Regions from separate parts of the Streptomyces sp. NPDC018610 genome, predicted to be linked through region 1. Evidence: riboswitches for the same ligand, from Rfam matches in the RefSeq annotation. Region 1 holds a riboswitch; each other region holds the start of a gene.
What was found. A riboswitch is a leader RNA that binds a small molecule or an ion and turns the genes downstream of it on or off. The one in region 1 is predicted to bind cobalamin.

Region 1 (3,525 bases):
GATCTGGAGGACCTGGCCGACCGGCAGCTCGTCGTCGAAGCCGTCGTGGAGAACGCGGACGCCAAGACGGAGGTGTTCGCCGCTCTCGACAAGATCATCGAGGACCCTGCCGCCGTTCTCGCCACCAACACGTCCTCCCTCCCGATCATGCGGCTCGGCATGGCCACGAGCCGCGCGGACCGGGTCGTGGGACTGCACTTCTTCAACCCTGTCCCCGTGCTGCCACTGGTGGAGGTGGTGACATCGCTGCATACATCGGCCGACACGACCGCCATCGTCGAGGACTTCGCGGCCCGCGTGCTCGGCAAGTCCGTCATCCGTTCCCGGGACCGGGCCGGGTTCGTCGTCAACGCGCTGCTCATCCCCTATCTCTTGTCGGCGATCCGCATGGCGGAGTCCGGCTTCGCCACTGCCGCCGACATCGACACCGGCATGGAGCTGGGCTGCGCTCACCCGATGGGCCCGCTGAGGCTGGCGGACCTGATCGGCCTGGACACCGTCGCCTTGATCGCCGAGTCGCTGTACGCCGAGTTCCGGGAGCCGCTCTACGCGCCTCCGCCGCTGCTCCAACGGATGGTGGAGGCGGGACTGCTCGGCAGGAAGACCGGCCGGGGGTTCCACTGCTACAACCGGGTCTGAGGGCCTCCTACGACGCGGGGGCTGAGGAGCTCGTGCCGCCACAGGTGTGAGGGTCCCCGCGCGGAGTGACAGGGGAAGGGCGGGAAGCGCGTGTGCAGCAGGCTTCCCGCCCTGTGGACCGTACGGCGCGATGTGGGCCGCCTCACCGTCCAGATGACGGACGTGCTGCTCTCTTCTCTGACGGTGACCCCGTAGGCTGGCCGGTGCAGCTGGTTCGCCCCGTCCGCCAGGCGGGATGCGTCGTAAGAGGGAACCCGGTGGGAATCCGGGACTGCCCCGCAGCGGTGAGCGGGAACGACCGCCGTCATACGCACTGGGCCCGGCAGGGCTTGGGAAGCGACGGCCAGTAGGTGTCTCGTACGACTTCGTACGACGAGACGCGCCCGCGAGTCCGAAGACCTGCCAACTGCCCGTGTGCGAACCACTCGTGCGCGGACATCCCGGTGACCTCGAGGGCGGGTCGGCGACCGTACCAGGCGGAGGACCGCGCTGTGCCGCGCGGGCTCGTACCCGTCCGGTTCCGTCACCCCTTCGCGCTCTCGTCCCGTCCCCGGGATCTCAGGGATTCATCTCGCGAAGGAGATCTCCGTGACCACCAAGCCCGCAGCCGCGGCAGCACGCGCCACCGTGTACGGCTACCCCCGCCAGGGACAGAGCCGGGAACTGAAGAAGGCGATCGAGGGCTACTGGAAGGGCCGCATCACCGCCGACGCCCTCCACGCCACCGCCGCCGACCTGCGCCGTACGAACTGGCAGCAGCTCGCCGAGGCCGGCATCGACGAGGTGCCCACGGGCGACTTCTCGTACTACGACCATGTCCTGGACACCACCGTCATGGTCGGCGCCATCCCCGCCCGCCACCGGGAGGCCGTGGACGCCGATCCGCTCGGCGGGTACTTCGCGATGGCCCGCGGCACCCAGGACGTCGCGCCGCTGGAGATGACCAAGTGGTTCGACACCAACTACCACTACCTGGTACCAGAACTGGGTCCGGACACGGTCTTCGCCGCCGACGCGGCCAAGCAGGTCGCCGAGCTGAAGGAGGCCCTGACCCTGGGCCTCACCGCCCGACCCGTGCTGGTGGGCCCGGTCACCTACCTCCTGCTGGCCAAGCCCGCACCCGGTGCCCCGAGCGACTTCGAGCCGCTCACCCTGCTGGACCGCCTGCTGCCGGTGTACGCCGAAGTCCTCGCCGACCTGCGGGCCGCGGGCGCGGAGTGGGTCCAGCTGGACGAGCCCGCCCTCGTCCAGGACCGCACACCGGCCGAACTCAACGCAGTCACCCGCGCCTACCGCGACCTCGGCGCCCTCACCGACCGGCCCAAGCTCCTCGTAGCGTCCTACTTCGACCGGCTCGGCGAGGCCCTCCCGGTACTCGCCAAAGCCCCGGTCGAGGGCCTGGCCCTGGACTTCACCGAGGCCGCCTCCGCCAACCTGGACGACCTCGCCGCCGTCGGCGGCCTGCCCGGCAAACGCCTGGTCGCCGGAGTCGTCAACGGCCGCAACATCTGGGCCAACGACCTGGCCAGGTCCCTCTCCACCCTGGGCACCCTGCTCGGACTGGCGGACCGCGTCGACGTGGCCGCCTCCTGCTCCCTGCTGCACGTCCCGCTCGACGCCACCGCGGAACGGGACATCGAGCCGCAGATCCTGCGCTGGCTCGCCTTCGCCCGGCAGAAGACGCGCGAGGTCGTCACCCTCGCCAAGGGCCTCGCCCAGGGCACCGACACGATCACCGCCGAACTGGCCGCCAACCGTGCCGACCTCGCCTCCCGGGCAGGCTCGCGCATCACCCACGACCCGGCCGTGCGCTCCCGCGCCGCCGCGGTCACCGACGCCGACGCCCGCCGCTCCCAGCCCTACGCCGAACGCTGCGCGGCCCAGCGCGCCCACCTCCGCCTGCCCCTCCTGCCGACCACGACCATCGGGTCCTTCCCGCAGACCGGCGAACTGCGCGCGGCACGCGCCGACCTGCGCGCCGGCCGCATCGACACGGTCGGCTACGAGGAACGGATCAAGGCGGAGATCGAGGAGGTGATCACCTTCCAGGAGAAGACCGGCCTGGACGTCCTGGTGCACGGCGAGGCCGAGCGCAACGACATGGTCCAGTACTTCGCCGAGCAGCTCACCGGCTACCTCGCCACCCAGCACGGCTGGGTCCAGTCCTACGGCACCCGCTACGTCCGCCCGCCGATCCTGGCCGGTGACATCTCCCGCCCCGAGCCGATGACCGTCCGCTGGACGACGTACGCCCAGTCCCTCACCGACCGGCCGGTCAAGGGCATGCTCACCGGCCCGGTCACCATGCTCGCCTGGTCCTTCGTCCGCGACGACCAGCCCCTCGCCGACACCGCCCGCCAGGTCGCCCTCGCCCTGCGCGACGAAGTCAATGACCTGGAGGCGGATGGGACATCGGTGATCCAGGTGGATGAACCCGCACTACGTGAGACCCTCCCCCTGCGCGCCGCCGACCGGGCCGAGTACCTGGACTGGGCGACCGAAGCCTTCCGCCTCACCACCAGTGGGGTCCGCCCGGACACCCAGATCCACACCCACATGTGCTACGCCGAGTTCGGCGACATCGTCCAAGCGATCGACGACCTCGACGCCGACGTCATCAGCCTGGAGGCCGCCCGCTCCCACATGCAGGTCGCCCGCGAACTCGCCGCCCACAACTACCCCCGCGAGGCCGGCCCCGGTGTGTACGACATCCACTCGCCTCGCGTGCCGAGCCCCGAGGAGGTGGCGGACCTGCTGCGCACCGGTCTTCAGGCCATCCCCGCCGAACGGCTCTGGGTCAACCCCGACTGCGGTCTGAAGACCCGCGCCTGGCCCGAGACCCGCGCCTCCCTGGAGAACCTGGTCGCCGCCGCCCGCACCGTCCGC
Region 2 (3,525 bases), on a different contig from region 1:
GCGACCTCCAGCGCGTCGATCCAGTCGCGGTACTCGTCGCGCCCCGGCGTGCGGAAGGGGTCCGGCTGGCGGTAGAGGTCGAGGCTGGGCAGCTCGGTCAGGCCCAGGCGGTCGCCGGGGGCGCCGTCGAGGACGTCGAGCACGGGGTAGGGCTGGGCCCCGATGACCTCCACCCGGTGGCCGAGGCGGGCCAGCTCCCGGGAGAGGTGACGGACGTAGACGCCCTGGCCGCCGCAGAACGGGTTTCCCTTGTAGGTGAGGAGCGCGATCCTGAGCGGTCGCTCGCCGTCGGCGGCGACGCCCTCCGGGGACCCCGCCTGACTGGCCTCAGCGGACACTCCGGGCCCCCTTCTGACTGCGCTGTCCCGCGAGACTACGTCGGGTCGTCGATCTAGAACAAGTTTCAGACTTGATCGTCCAGGAGGCTCCGAATCTACCGGCAGGTAGCCTCGCCGCAAGGCGGTGGATCGGGTGATTCACGCCACGGCCGCGGCCCTGGCATGCTGTCTGGTCGCACGCCCTCACCGACTGTCACGGAACGGGACCCATGCCTGCGGAAACCCGCGCCACGCGCGCTCACTCGGCGCCCCTCAGCGAGCGGCAGGAGGCCCGCCGGCGCCGCATCCTGGACGCGAGCGCCGAGCTGGCCTGCCGGGGCGGCTTCGAGGCGGTGCAGATGCGCGAGGTGGCGGAGTCCTCGCAGGTCGCGCTCGGCACGCTCTACCGGTACTTCCCCTCGAAGGTGCACCTGCTGGTGGCCACGATGCACGACCAGCTGGGGCGGATGCACGGCACGCTGCGCGAGAAGCCGCCGGCCGGCGCGAGTGCCGCCGAACGGGTGACGGAGACCCTGATCCGCACCTTCCGCGCCCTCCAGCGCGAACCCCGGCTCGCCGACGCGATGGTCCGCGCCCTGACCTTCGCGGACAGCGGCGTCGCCACCGAGGTGGAGCGGGTCCTGTGCCGGACCACGGCGATCATCCTGGAGGCGATGGGCCGCGAGGAGCCCACCGGCGAACAGCTCTCCGCGGTCCGCGTGATCGAGCACACCTGGCACTCGGCCCTGATCACCTGGCTCGCCGGCCGCGCCTCGGCCGCCCAGGTCGAGACGGACATAGCGACGGCGTGCCGGCTGATCGGCCTGACGGAACCGGGGCCGGAGCCGGACTCCGGGTCGAGGACACCGGCGGGGCAGGCACGGTCCGGGTCCTCGCCGGGCACGGCCACCAGCGCGGCCGCGGACGCGGCCACCCATGCGGGTCCAGTGGCGCCCAGGGCATGAGAAAACCTACGAGACGGGTTCCCTTCGCCGGCATTGTCCGGATCAGGTACTTGGGGGTCGCCGTCCTGCCCAGTCCTTGCGGCTTTCCGGCCTCTCAGCCCGACCGTCGACGTCGGCCCCGGCGGATGCCTCAGCGTCTCGCCAAAGTCGGCTACTCCGGTCGAACTCCCTCACTCGCCTCGTAGGCCACTTCCAGAATAGCCCTCCCGAACCGGTACGCAACCCCACAGAACCAGGAAAATCGGTCGATCGACGGAGCCGTGGCCGCCCCTCGGGGGCCTTACCACGGGCCGGTAGAGTGGCGGCGTCGTCATCACAGCCGTACAGGGGAAGCCGGTGCGAATCCGGCGCTGACCCGCAACCGTGAGCCGCTCCCGACGCGGCGAGCCGGACTGCCTCGTACGCGTGACCGGCTCACGTGCGCCGGCGCCCGCCGCCGCACGGCACCGTCGAGGTATACGGAGCCCGAGCCGCGGGGGTGCCCCGTGCTGCCAGGCTCCCCACAGGGAGAGGCATCCGCCGATCATGAACATCTGCCGCTGCGCCGCGGCCCTGGCCGCCGTCGCCGTGATCGGCATACCGACGCCCGCCTTCGCCGCCGGTTCGCCGTCCTCCTCCCCCTCCAGGCCGGCCGCCCTGCCCTCCGGGCTCTACGGCAGCACCGACCCCGAGTACGACGGCGTCTGGCGCCAGTCCCTCGCCCTGCTCGCCCAGCACACGGCCGGTGTGCGGCCCGCCGCGCGGGCGGTGGACTGGCTGACCGGACAGCAGTGCGCGAACGGCGCGTTCGCCGCCTTCCGCGCCGAGCCGGCCCGCGCCTGCGACGCCAAGGTGATGGTCGACACCAACAGCACGGCCGCCGCCGTCCAGGCCCTCGCCGCGCTCGGCGGCCACGACGCCGCCACCGGCAAGGCCCTCGCCTGGCTGAAGTCCGCGCAGAACAAGGACGGCGGCTGGGGCTACACGCCCGGCGGGCCCAGCGACACCAACTCCACCTCGGTCGTCATCGGCGCGCTCAGCGCCGTCGGCGAGAAGCCCGCCACCGTCCTGAAGGACGGCAAGTCCCCTTACGACGCGCTGCTCGGCCTCGCCCTGCCGTGCTCGGGTGACGGCGCGGGCGCGTTCGCCTACCAGCCGGACAAGAAGGGCGAGCTGGCCGCCAACGCGGACGCGACGGCCGCCGGTGTCGTCGCCGCCCTCGGCCAGGGCTTGGCGGCCACCGCGGGCAAGGGCACGGGCGAGGCCGCCCGGTGCGCCGGCTCCGGCAAGCCGACCGCCGCGCAGGCCGCCGCCAACGGCGCCGCCTACCTCGCGCACGCCGTCGCCGAGCACGGCTACCTCACCTCCGTCCTGCCCGGCGCCACCGCCCAGCCGGACTACGGCAACACCGCCGACGCCGTCGTCGCCCTGTCCGCGCAGGGCGGGGCCGCGCGGGCGAGGAAGCCGCTGGAGTGGCTGGAGAAGCACTCCGAGGCGTGGGCCAGGCAGGGCGGACCCGCCGCCTACGCCCAGCTCGTCCTCGCCGCCCACGCCACCGGCACCGACCCGCGCGACTTCGGCGGCCTGGACCTGGTGAAGGCGCTCGACGCCACGGGCCCCGCGCCGCAGGCCACCGCCGCGCCCGAGGCCGCCGAGGACGGCACGCCGTCGAAGAGCGGCGACAACCACGCCGTGTGGTGGGCCGGGGGCGCCTTCCTCCTCGTCGTCATCGCCGTCGGATTCATGCTGACCCGGCGCGGGAACGCGCAGGGGCGCCGGCCGTGACCGGCCGCCCGCGCGCGCTGTCCGCACTGCCGGTCCTGCTCCTGGCCGCCGCCCTGCTGGTGGCGGCGGGCGCGGGGCCGGCGCAGGCCGTCGGCTACCGCTACTGGTCCTTCTGGGACCGCGACGGCGACCGGTGGACGTACGCCACCCAGGGCCCCTCGACGGCCCGCCCCTCGGACGGCGACGTGCAGGGCATGCGCTTCGCGGTGAGCGAGGACTCCCAGGACGCCGCCAAGCCGCGCGGCGCCGCCGACTTCGCCGCCATCTGCGCCGGCACCGAGGCCCGGCACGGCCTGAAGCGGGTGGCCCTCGTCCTCGACTTCGGCACGCGGGCCGACGCCCCGTCCGGCGAGACGCCGCCCGCCCCGCGCACCGCCTGCGCCCGCGTGCCCTCCGACGCCACCACGGCGGAAGCCCTGGCGGCGGTCGCCAAGCCCCTGCGCTACGACACCGACGCGCTGCTGTGCGCGATCGCCGGC
Region 3 (3,525 bases), on a different contig from region 1:
GCGGCGTGGGCTGGTCCTTCGAGGAGTTCGCCGCCACCGCGGCCGAGGTGCTCGGCAAGCCGGTGCGCTGCCAGGCGCTGGCCTCCGAGCAGGAGCGCGAGCAACTCCTCGCGGCCGGCCTGGACGAGAGCACCGCCGCCTTCCTCGTCCCGCTCAACGCCGACATGCGCGACGGCGCCATGGCCCCGCCTCCGGGGGCCTGGGCCGCCGGGCACGAGGAGTGGTGTGCGCGGCAGGTCCCACGGTGCGTGAGGACAGCCCCGAAGCAGCCCCCGGGTGAGGGGCTGCTCCACCACACGCCCGCCCGGCCCGGCAACGGCCGGGCCGGGCAGACGGCTGGGTCGGCTCAGGCGGGGGCGACCAGGCCGCGGTGCCGGCTTCGCCCTGAAGATCCTGTGGCGGGTGGCGCTGATCGTCCTGGTGGTGTGGCTGCTCGGCTTCGTGATGCGCTCCACCAACGCAGGCGGCGGCCGCGGCCGCTGGTACCGATGGTGACCTGACATCGAACACATCCCCCCGGTAGGGCCCAGTCGGCAACGGCTGGGCCCTGTCGGCTTGTCCGACGAATGGCCGGCGGCCGCATCGGGCGAACGCGTCCGGAAGGGATTTCGGGGTAGGTGTGGTGCAGTCGGGGGCGGGGCGGACACGCGCGCCAGGAACCCGCGCAGCCTCCATGTCGCGTTCCGCCCCCGACCTCACTCGAACCGGGACGCCCGCGGTGAGGGCGCGCCGACACGCACGGGATGCCGAACCCGACGAAGCGACAGGCGAGGAAGGCGGCCATGGGTTCGCGGTTTAAGTCGCCCAGGAACACTGGTCTGATGTCGCTGAAGGCGGCACGCCCTGAGAGGACCTGGGTGCCGCGAGATCCCTCAGCTCGCCGAAGCGGCGCGATGCCGACGGCGTGGAGGCGAGCACCGGCTGAGCTCCTCGGGCGGTCAGATTGCCCGGCCAAGTGGCTTGCAGCGTTCCAGCAGGTCGGAAGTGATCGGGTCGACGATCCGGTAGCGCACCACACGTCCCTCCTTCTCGCCCGCCACGACACCGGCGGCGCGCAGCAGGCGCAGGGCCTGGGAGACGGCGGGATCGTTCATGCCGGTCGCGATCGCGAGGTCCGACACCGCGAGCGGGCCGGTTCGGTGCAGAGCCATGAGCAGGGCGAGGCGTCCGGGGTCGGAGAGCAGGGAGAACCGCTCGGCCCAGGCGTGGACGTGGCCGGGCTCACCGATGGCGGCGATGGCGTCGCAGACCCGATGGCCGTCGATGCTGCGTCGGCCGGCGCGCTCTGAAGGGACCAGGTGCATGGGGCCATCTTCGCAGGCGGACGATTGTGATCTTGCGCACCTGCACGGCTGCGCAGCTATGCAGCAATGAGCGGAGCCTCCTATCGTGTCCGGGCCGTGGTGCTCGGGAAGACCGGTGACGGTCCCTCGCTGGTGCAGGGATCCAGACCGGAGCGGCCCTCGCCACTGTGATCGGGGAGTTTCCGTCCCAGCAGCGCACGGTCACTGTCCGCCGCCCGGCGGATGGGAAGACCGGGACGGACACGCGCGCACCCGTAAGCCAGGAGACCGGCCACGGCACTTCACGAAGTGATCCACGAGGTGCTGGAGCGTGACCGCATGACCCTGCCCACCGGGCCGACCCCTTTCCGCTGGCGGCGTGAGGACACCGTCCGAACCGCCGGACTCCTGACGGTGATCGCCGCGCTGCACGTCGTGGCGTTCGGCGTCCTGTTCCTGCTCGTCGTGCCGGGGCACTACGAGACAGGTTCCAAGGCGTTCGGGATCGGCCTCGGCGTGACCGCCTACACGCTGGGCATGCGACACGCTTTCGACGCCGACCACATCGCCGCCATCGACAACACCACCCGCAAACTGATGGCCGACGGCAAGCGGCCGATCTCGGTCGGCTTCTGGTTCGCCCTCGGCCACTCCAGCGTAGTGATCGCCATGGCCGCCCTGGTCGCCGGAGGCGCGCACGTCGCCGGCACCCTGCTCGACAACGACTCCCGCACCCACCAGACGCTCGGCGTGGTCGGCACGACCGTCTCCGGGACCTTCCTCTACCTCATCGCGGCGCTCAACCTCGTCGCGCTCGCCGGCATCCTGCGGGTCTTTCGGGCGATGCGATCGGGTACGTATGACGAGGACGCCCTCGAACAGCACCTGGACTCCCGGGGCTTCATGAACCGTGTCCTGGGCCGTTTCACCAAGTCGATCACGCGCCCCGGGCAGATGTACCCGCTGGGCTTCCTGTTCGGCCTCGGCTTCGACACCGCCACCGAGGTCACCCTGATGGTGATGGCGGGCAGCGGTGCCGCGGCCGGACTGCCGTGGTACGCGATCCTGTGCCTGCCGCTGCTGTTCGCCGCGGGCATGAGCCTGTTCGACACGCTGGACGGCACCTTCATGAACTTCGCCTACCAGTGGGCGTTCTCCAACCCGGTGCGCAAGGTGTTCTACAACCTCACCATCACCGGCCTGTCCATCGCGGTTGCCTTCCTGATCGGGACCATCGAACTGGTCGGGGTGCTGCACGAGAAGCTCGATCTGAGCGATGCGGTGACCGGCTGGATCGCCGACCTGGACCTGGACAACGTCGGGTACATCATCGTCGGCCTGTTCGTGGTCGTGTGGGCGGCCGCGCTGGGGTACTGGCGACTGGCCAAGGTGGAGCAGAAGTGGGCCGCCCGTCTCGCCGACGGCGGCTGACGACCGGCGGGGTGTGATCCCGGGGAACGGGCCGCGGCGGATGACGCAGAAGCGGGCGATTCCGATCCGTGGCCGCCCGGTCGTTCCACCAGCCGTGCACCACAGCCCGGAGGCGGACACGAGCTGCGACCGATCACCCGTCTGTGCCCGGAGTCGTAGGCTGAGACCGCCGTCTTGTGCAGAGCCGTGCAGCGGCTGCTGAAGGCGCGCCGTCAGCCGGTGAGGCTCACCGCTTCCACGCCGGCGAAATGGCGCAGGTGAGCGTGTGGCCGCAACCCTCGCAGTAGCACCGCGGTGGGCTATCCGTCATCACGGACACCTGCATAGGGGCGTCTGGCCGCTGCTGGAGCGGAGCCATCGCCGGCCGATGCCGCCGCCGGGCACCGCCGGCGGCAGCATCGGCCGGCGACGGTCCACCGGGCCACGGGCCGCCGCCCCCACCCTGGTCCTCAGTCCCGCTGCCTGACCCGGCCGACGCCCCACCGGCGCGGCCCGGCATCGCGACTGCCGGGGCCCGGGCCCTTGTGTGCCCGTGCGTTCCGGTGGCGACGAGCGTTTCGAAGGGACTACCTGGAACGGGTTGTGTCGGTGGCCTGGGTGAGCTGGGCGTCATGAGCGGGGCCGGACACAGTGTCCTGTGTCCGGCCCGGCTGCTTTTTCCGTGATCTGCTCGGTGCCCGGTTCGGTCAGTTGGGCAGGCGGTCCAAAAGCCAGCTGCAGAGTTCCTCGGTGACCTTGGTGTGGCGTTCGTTCTGCGTCGCGCAGAGGTAGTCGTCGACCCGCGCCTCGTCCGGGTCGAGGGAGTCGATGT
Region 4 (3,525 bases), on a different contig from region 1:
CGACGCTCTCCTCGAAGAGCCGTGAGGTGATCCGCCGCAACACCACGATCCTGCCGCTGTACTCGCTGATGCTGGGCCTGCTCGCGCTGCTGGGCTTCATGGCGATCGCGGCGGGCGTCAAGGTCCAGAACGGCCAGCTGGCCATTCCGCAGCTGTTCGAGGACATGTTCCCGGACTGGTTCACGGGCATCGCCTTCGCGGCCATCGGCATCGGCGCGCTGGTGCCGGCGGCCATCATGTCGATCGCGGCGGCGAACCTTTTCACCCGCAACATCTACAAGGACTTCATCAAGCCGGACGCGACGGCCAAGGAGGAGACCCGGGTCTCCAAGATCGTCTCGCTGCTGGTGAAGGTCGGCGCGCTGGTCTTCGTCCTGACCATGGACAAGACGGTCGCCATCAACTTCCAGCTGCTGGGCGGGATCTGGATCCTGCAGACCTTCCCGGCCCTGGTGGGCGGCCTGTTCACCCGCTGGTTCCACCGCTGGGCGCTGCTGGCCGGCTGGGCGGTCGGCATGGTCTACGGCACCCTCGCGGCCTACGGTGTCGCCTCGCCCACGCAGAAGCACTTCGGCGGCTCGGCCAAGGAGATCCCGGGCATCGGCGAGATCGGCTACATCGGCATGACGGCGTTCGTGCTCAACGTGGTCGTCGCGGTGGTCCTGACCTTCGTCCTCAGGGCGCTGAAGGCGCCCGAGGGCGTCGACGAGACCAGCCCCGAGGACTACACGAAGGACGCGGGCGACGCCGGGGTCGCGGTGGAGCTGCCGCCGGCCACGGCCGGCAGCGCCCACTGATCCCGGCGGACAGCCGACGGGCCGCCGGAGGGCTCTCCGGCGGCCCGTCGCCGTACCGGGGCGGCCCGGAGTCCGGCGGCGCGCCGCCGCCCCCGCACAGCGGGGTCCAGGCCCGTCCCAGGGGCGGGCCGGCGGGCTTCGGGGAGGCCCGCGGGCGCCTCTCCCCGCTCACCCTCGCGTTGCCCCTCTGACACGCTGCGCAGTCACCACGACACAACATATGGGGGTGGCTTCACCACCCGGCACAAGATGTATGCTCGTCCTCGCTGTCGCCGCAGGGGAATCCGGTGCGAATCCGGAACTGTCCCGCAACGGTGTACACGTACACATGTGCCCTGATCGCCGTGTACGTGCGTCAGTCCGAGGACCTGCCGACAGCGCACCCGGCCGTCCGGTCCGGGTGCCGACGTCCGGGCCTCGTGGAATGGGCCGGTGGACGCGACGCCGCGTGCGCTCGTGTGCTGCCGCATGCCCTCGACGAGGCCTCGTGCCGAGCGAGGGAGAGCCCCAAGTGACCATCGCGCCTGCGGATCCGGCTTCAGTCGAGGACCGCTTGGAGACCGACGGTCCCGGTGCCGCGCTGCTGCGGACCCTGACCGAGCTGACCACCGACCTCCCCGACGCCGACCCCGGCCGGGTCGCCGCCGCCGCGCTGCGCGGCCGCTCCGCGCACGCCGACGAGGCCGAGTTGCGCGAGCTGGCCACCGAGGCGTCCGCCGGGCTCATCTCCGAGGACCCCGCCTACTCCCGGCTGGCGGCCAGGCTGCTGACCCTCACCATCCGCGCCGAGGCCGGCTCGCAGGGCGTCACCCGCTTCACCGAGTCCGTCGCCGTGGGCCACCGCGAGGGGCTGATCGCCGACCGGACCGCGGACTTCGTGCGTCGGCACGCCGAGCGTCTCGACGCGCTGGCCGACCCGGCCGCCGACGACCGCTTCGGCTACTTCGGCCTGCGCACCCTGCACAGCCGCTACCTCCTGCGGCACCCGATCACCCGCAAGGTGATCGAGACGCCCCAGCACTTCATGCTGCGGGTGGCGAGCGGCCTCGCCGAGGACGACACCGCCCGCTCCGTGGACGAGGTCGCGGCGCTCTACGGGCTCATGAGCCGCCTCGACTACCTGCCCTCCTCCCCCACGCTCTTCAACTCCGGCACCCGGCACCCCCAGATGTCCTCCTGCTACCTGCTCGACTCCCCGCAGGACGAGCTGGACAGCATCTACGACCGCTACCACCAGGTGGCCCGCCTGTCCAAGCACGCCGGCGGCATCGGCATCGCCTACTCCCGCGTGCGCTCGCGCGGTTCGCTGATCCGCGGCACCAACGGCCACTCCAACGGCATCGTGCCGTTCCTGAAGACCCTGGACGCCTCGGTGGCCGCGGTGAACCAGGGCGGCCGGCGCAAGGGCGCCGCGGCGGTCTACCTGGAGACCTGGCACTCGGACATCGAGGAGTTCCTGGAGCTGCGGGACAACACCGGCGAGGACGCCCGCCGCACCCACAACCTCAACCTGGCGCACTGGGTCCCGGACGAGTTCATGCGCCGGGTGAACGCGGACGCGCCGTGGTCGCTGTTCTCCCCCGCGGACGTGCCCGAGCTGGTGGACCTGTGGGGCGCGGAGTTCGACGCCGCCTACCGCGCCGCCGAGGCGAGGGGCCTGGCCCGCAAGACCATGCCGGCCCGCGAGCTGTACGGCCGCATGATGCGCACCCTCGCGCAGACCGGCAACGGCTGGATGACCTTCAAGGACGCCGCCAACCGCACCGCCAACCAGACGGCCGAGCCGGGCCACGTCATTCACTCCTCGAACCTGTGCACGGAGATCCTGGAGGTCACCGACGACGGCGAGACCGCGGTGTGCAACCTGGGATCGGTCAACCTCGGCGCGTTCGTGACCGGCGGGGAGATCGACTGGGACCGGCTGGACGAGACCGTCCGCACCGCCGTGACCTTCCTGGACCGCGTGGTCGACATCAACTTCTACCCGACCGGGCAGGCGGGCCGCTCCAACGCCCGCTGGCGGCCGGTGGGCCTCGGCGCGATGGGTCTGCAGGACGTCTTCTTCAAGCTGCGCGTGCCCTTCGACTCCGCCGAGGCGAAGGCCCTGTCCACCCGTATCGCGGAGCGGATCATGCTCGCCGCCTACGAGGCGTCCACCGACCTCGCCGAGCGGCACGGGCCGCTGCCGGCCTGGGAGAAGACCCGCACCGCCCGGGGCGTGCTGCACCCCGACCACTACGACGTCTCCCTCACCTGGCCCGAGCGGTGGGCGGCGCTGCGTGAGCGGATCGCGTCCGTCGGCATGCGCAACTCGCTGCTGCTGGCGATCGCGCCGACCGCCACCATCGCCTCGATCGCCGGCGTCTACGAGTGCATCGAGCCGCAGGTCTCCAACCTGTTCAAGCGCGAGACGCTCTCCGGCGAGTTCCTCCAGGTCAACTCCTACCTGGTCGACGACCTGAAGGAGCTGGGCGTGTGGGACGCCCGCACCCGCGAGGCGCTGCGCGAGTCCAACGGCTCGGTGCAGGACTTCGCCTGGATCCCGGCCGACGTACGGGCGCTGTACCGCACGGCGTGGGAGATCCCGCAGCGCGGCCTGATCGACATGGCCGCCGCCCGCACCCCGTTCCTCGACCAGGCGCAGTCGCTGAACCTGTTCCTGGAGACGCCGACCATCGGCAAGCTCTCCTCGATGTACGCGTACGCCTGGAAGCAGGGCCTGAAGACG

Region 2: linked by a shared signal. The riboswitch ahead of ACH5A8_RS02550 (prenyltransferase/squalene oxidase repeat-containing protein) and the one ahead of metE (5-methyltetrahydropteroyltriglutamate--homocysteine S-methyltransferase) in region 1 are both predicted to bind cobalamin.
Region 3: linked by a shared signal. The riboswitch ahead of ACH5A8_RS25655 (HoxN/HupN/NixA family nickel/cobalt transporter) and the one ahead of metE (5-methyltetrahydropteroyltriglutamate--homocysteine S-methyltransferase) in region 1 are both predicted to bind cobalamin.
Region 4: linked by a shared signal. The riboswitch ahead of ACH5A8_RS27585 (ribonucleoside-diphosphate reductase subunit alpha) and the one ahead of metE (5-methyltetrahydropteroyltriglutamate--homocysteine S-methyltransferase) in region 1 are both predicted to bind cobalamin.

What each region holds. Positions count from the first base shown of each region.
Region 1 is NZ_JBISAL010000002.1:331,302-334,826, forward strand. Features, by position in the region: gene ACH5A8_RS06875 (3-hydroxybutyryl-CoA dehydrogenase) at 1-639, shown strand, start outside; cobalamin riboswitch at 833-1,061, shown strand; gene metE (5-methyltetrahydropteroyltriglutamate--homocysteine S-methyltransferase) at 1,228-3,525, shown strand, end outside.
Region 2 is NZ_JBISAL010000001.1:564,884-568,408, forward strand. Features, by position in the region: gene ACH5A8_RS02540 (glycosyltransferase family 4 protein) at 1-338, opposite strand, end outside; gene ACH5A8_RS02545 (TetR family transcriptional regulator) at 548-1,282, shown strand; TPP riboswitch at 1,285-1,464, opposite strand; cobalamin riboswitch at 1,565-1,697, shown strand; gene ACH5A8_RS02550 (prenyltransferase/squalene oxidase repeat-containing protein) at 1,808-3,046, shown strand; gene ACH5A8_RS02555 (SCO2322 family protein) at 3,043-3,525, shown strand, end outside.
Region 3 is NZ_JBISAL010000010.1:240,789-244,313, reverse strand. Features, by position in the region: gene ACH5A8_RS25665 (hydrophobic protein) at 337-495, shown strand; gene ACH5A8_RS25660 (ArsR/SmtB family transcription factor) at 939-1,304, opposite strand; cobalamin riboswitch at 1,385-1,595, shown strand; gene ACH5A8_RS25655 (HoxN/HupN/NixA family nickel/cobalt transporter) at 1,623-2,714, shown strand; gene ACH5A8_RS25650 (esterase/lipase family protein) at 3,401-3,525, opposite strand, start outside.
Region 4 is NZ_JBISAL010000011.1:252,132-255,656, reverse strand. Features, by position in the region: gene mctP (monocarboxylate uptake permease MctP) at 1-797, shown strand, start outside; cobalamin riboswitch at 1,034-1,188, shown strand; gene ACH5A8_RS27585 (ribonucleoside-diphosphate reductase subunit alpha) at 1,309-3,525, shown strand, end outside.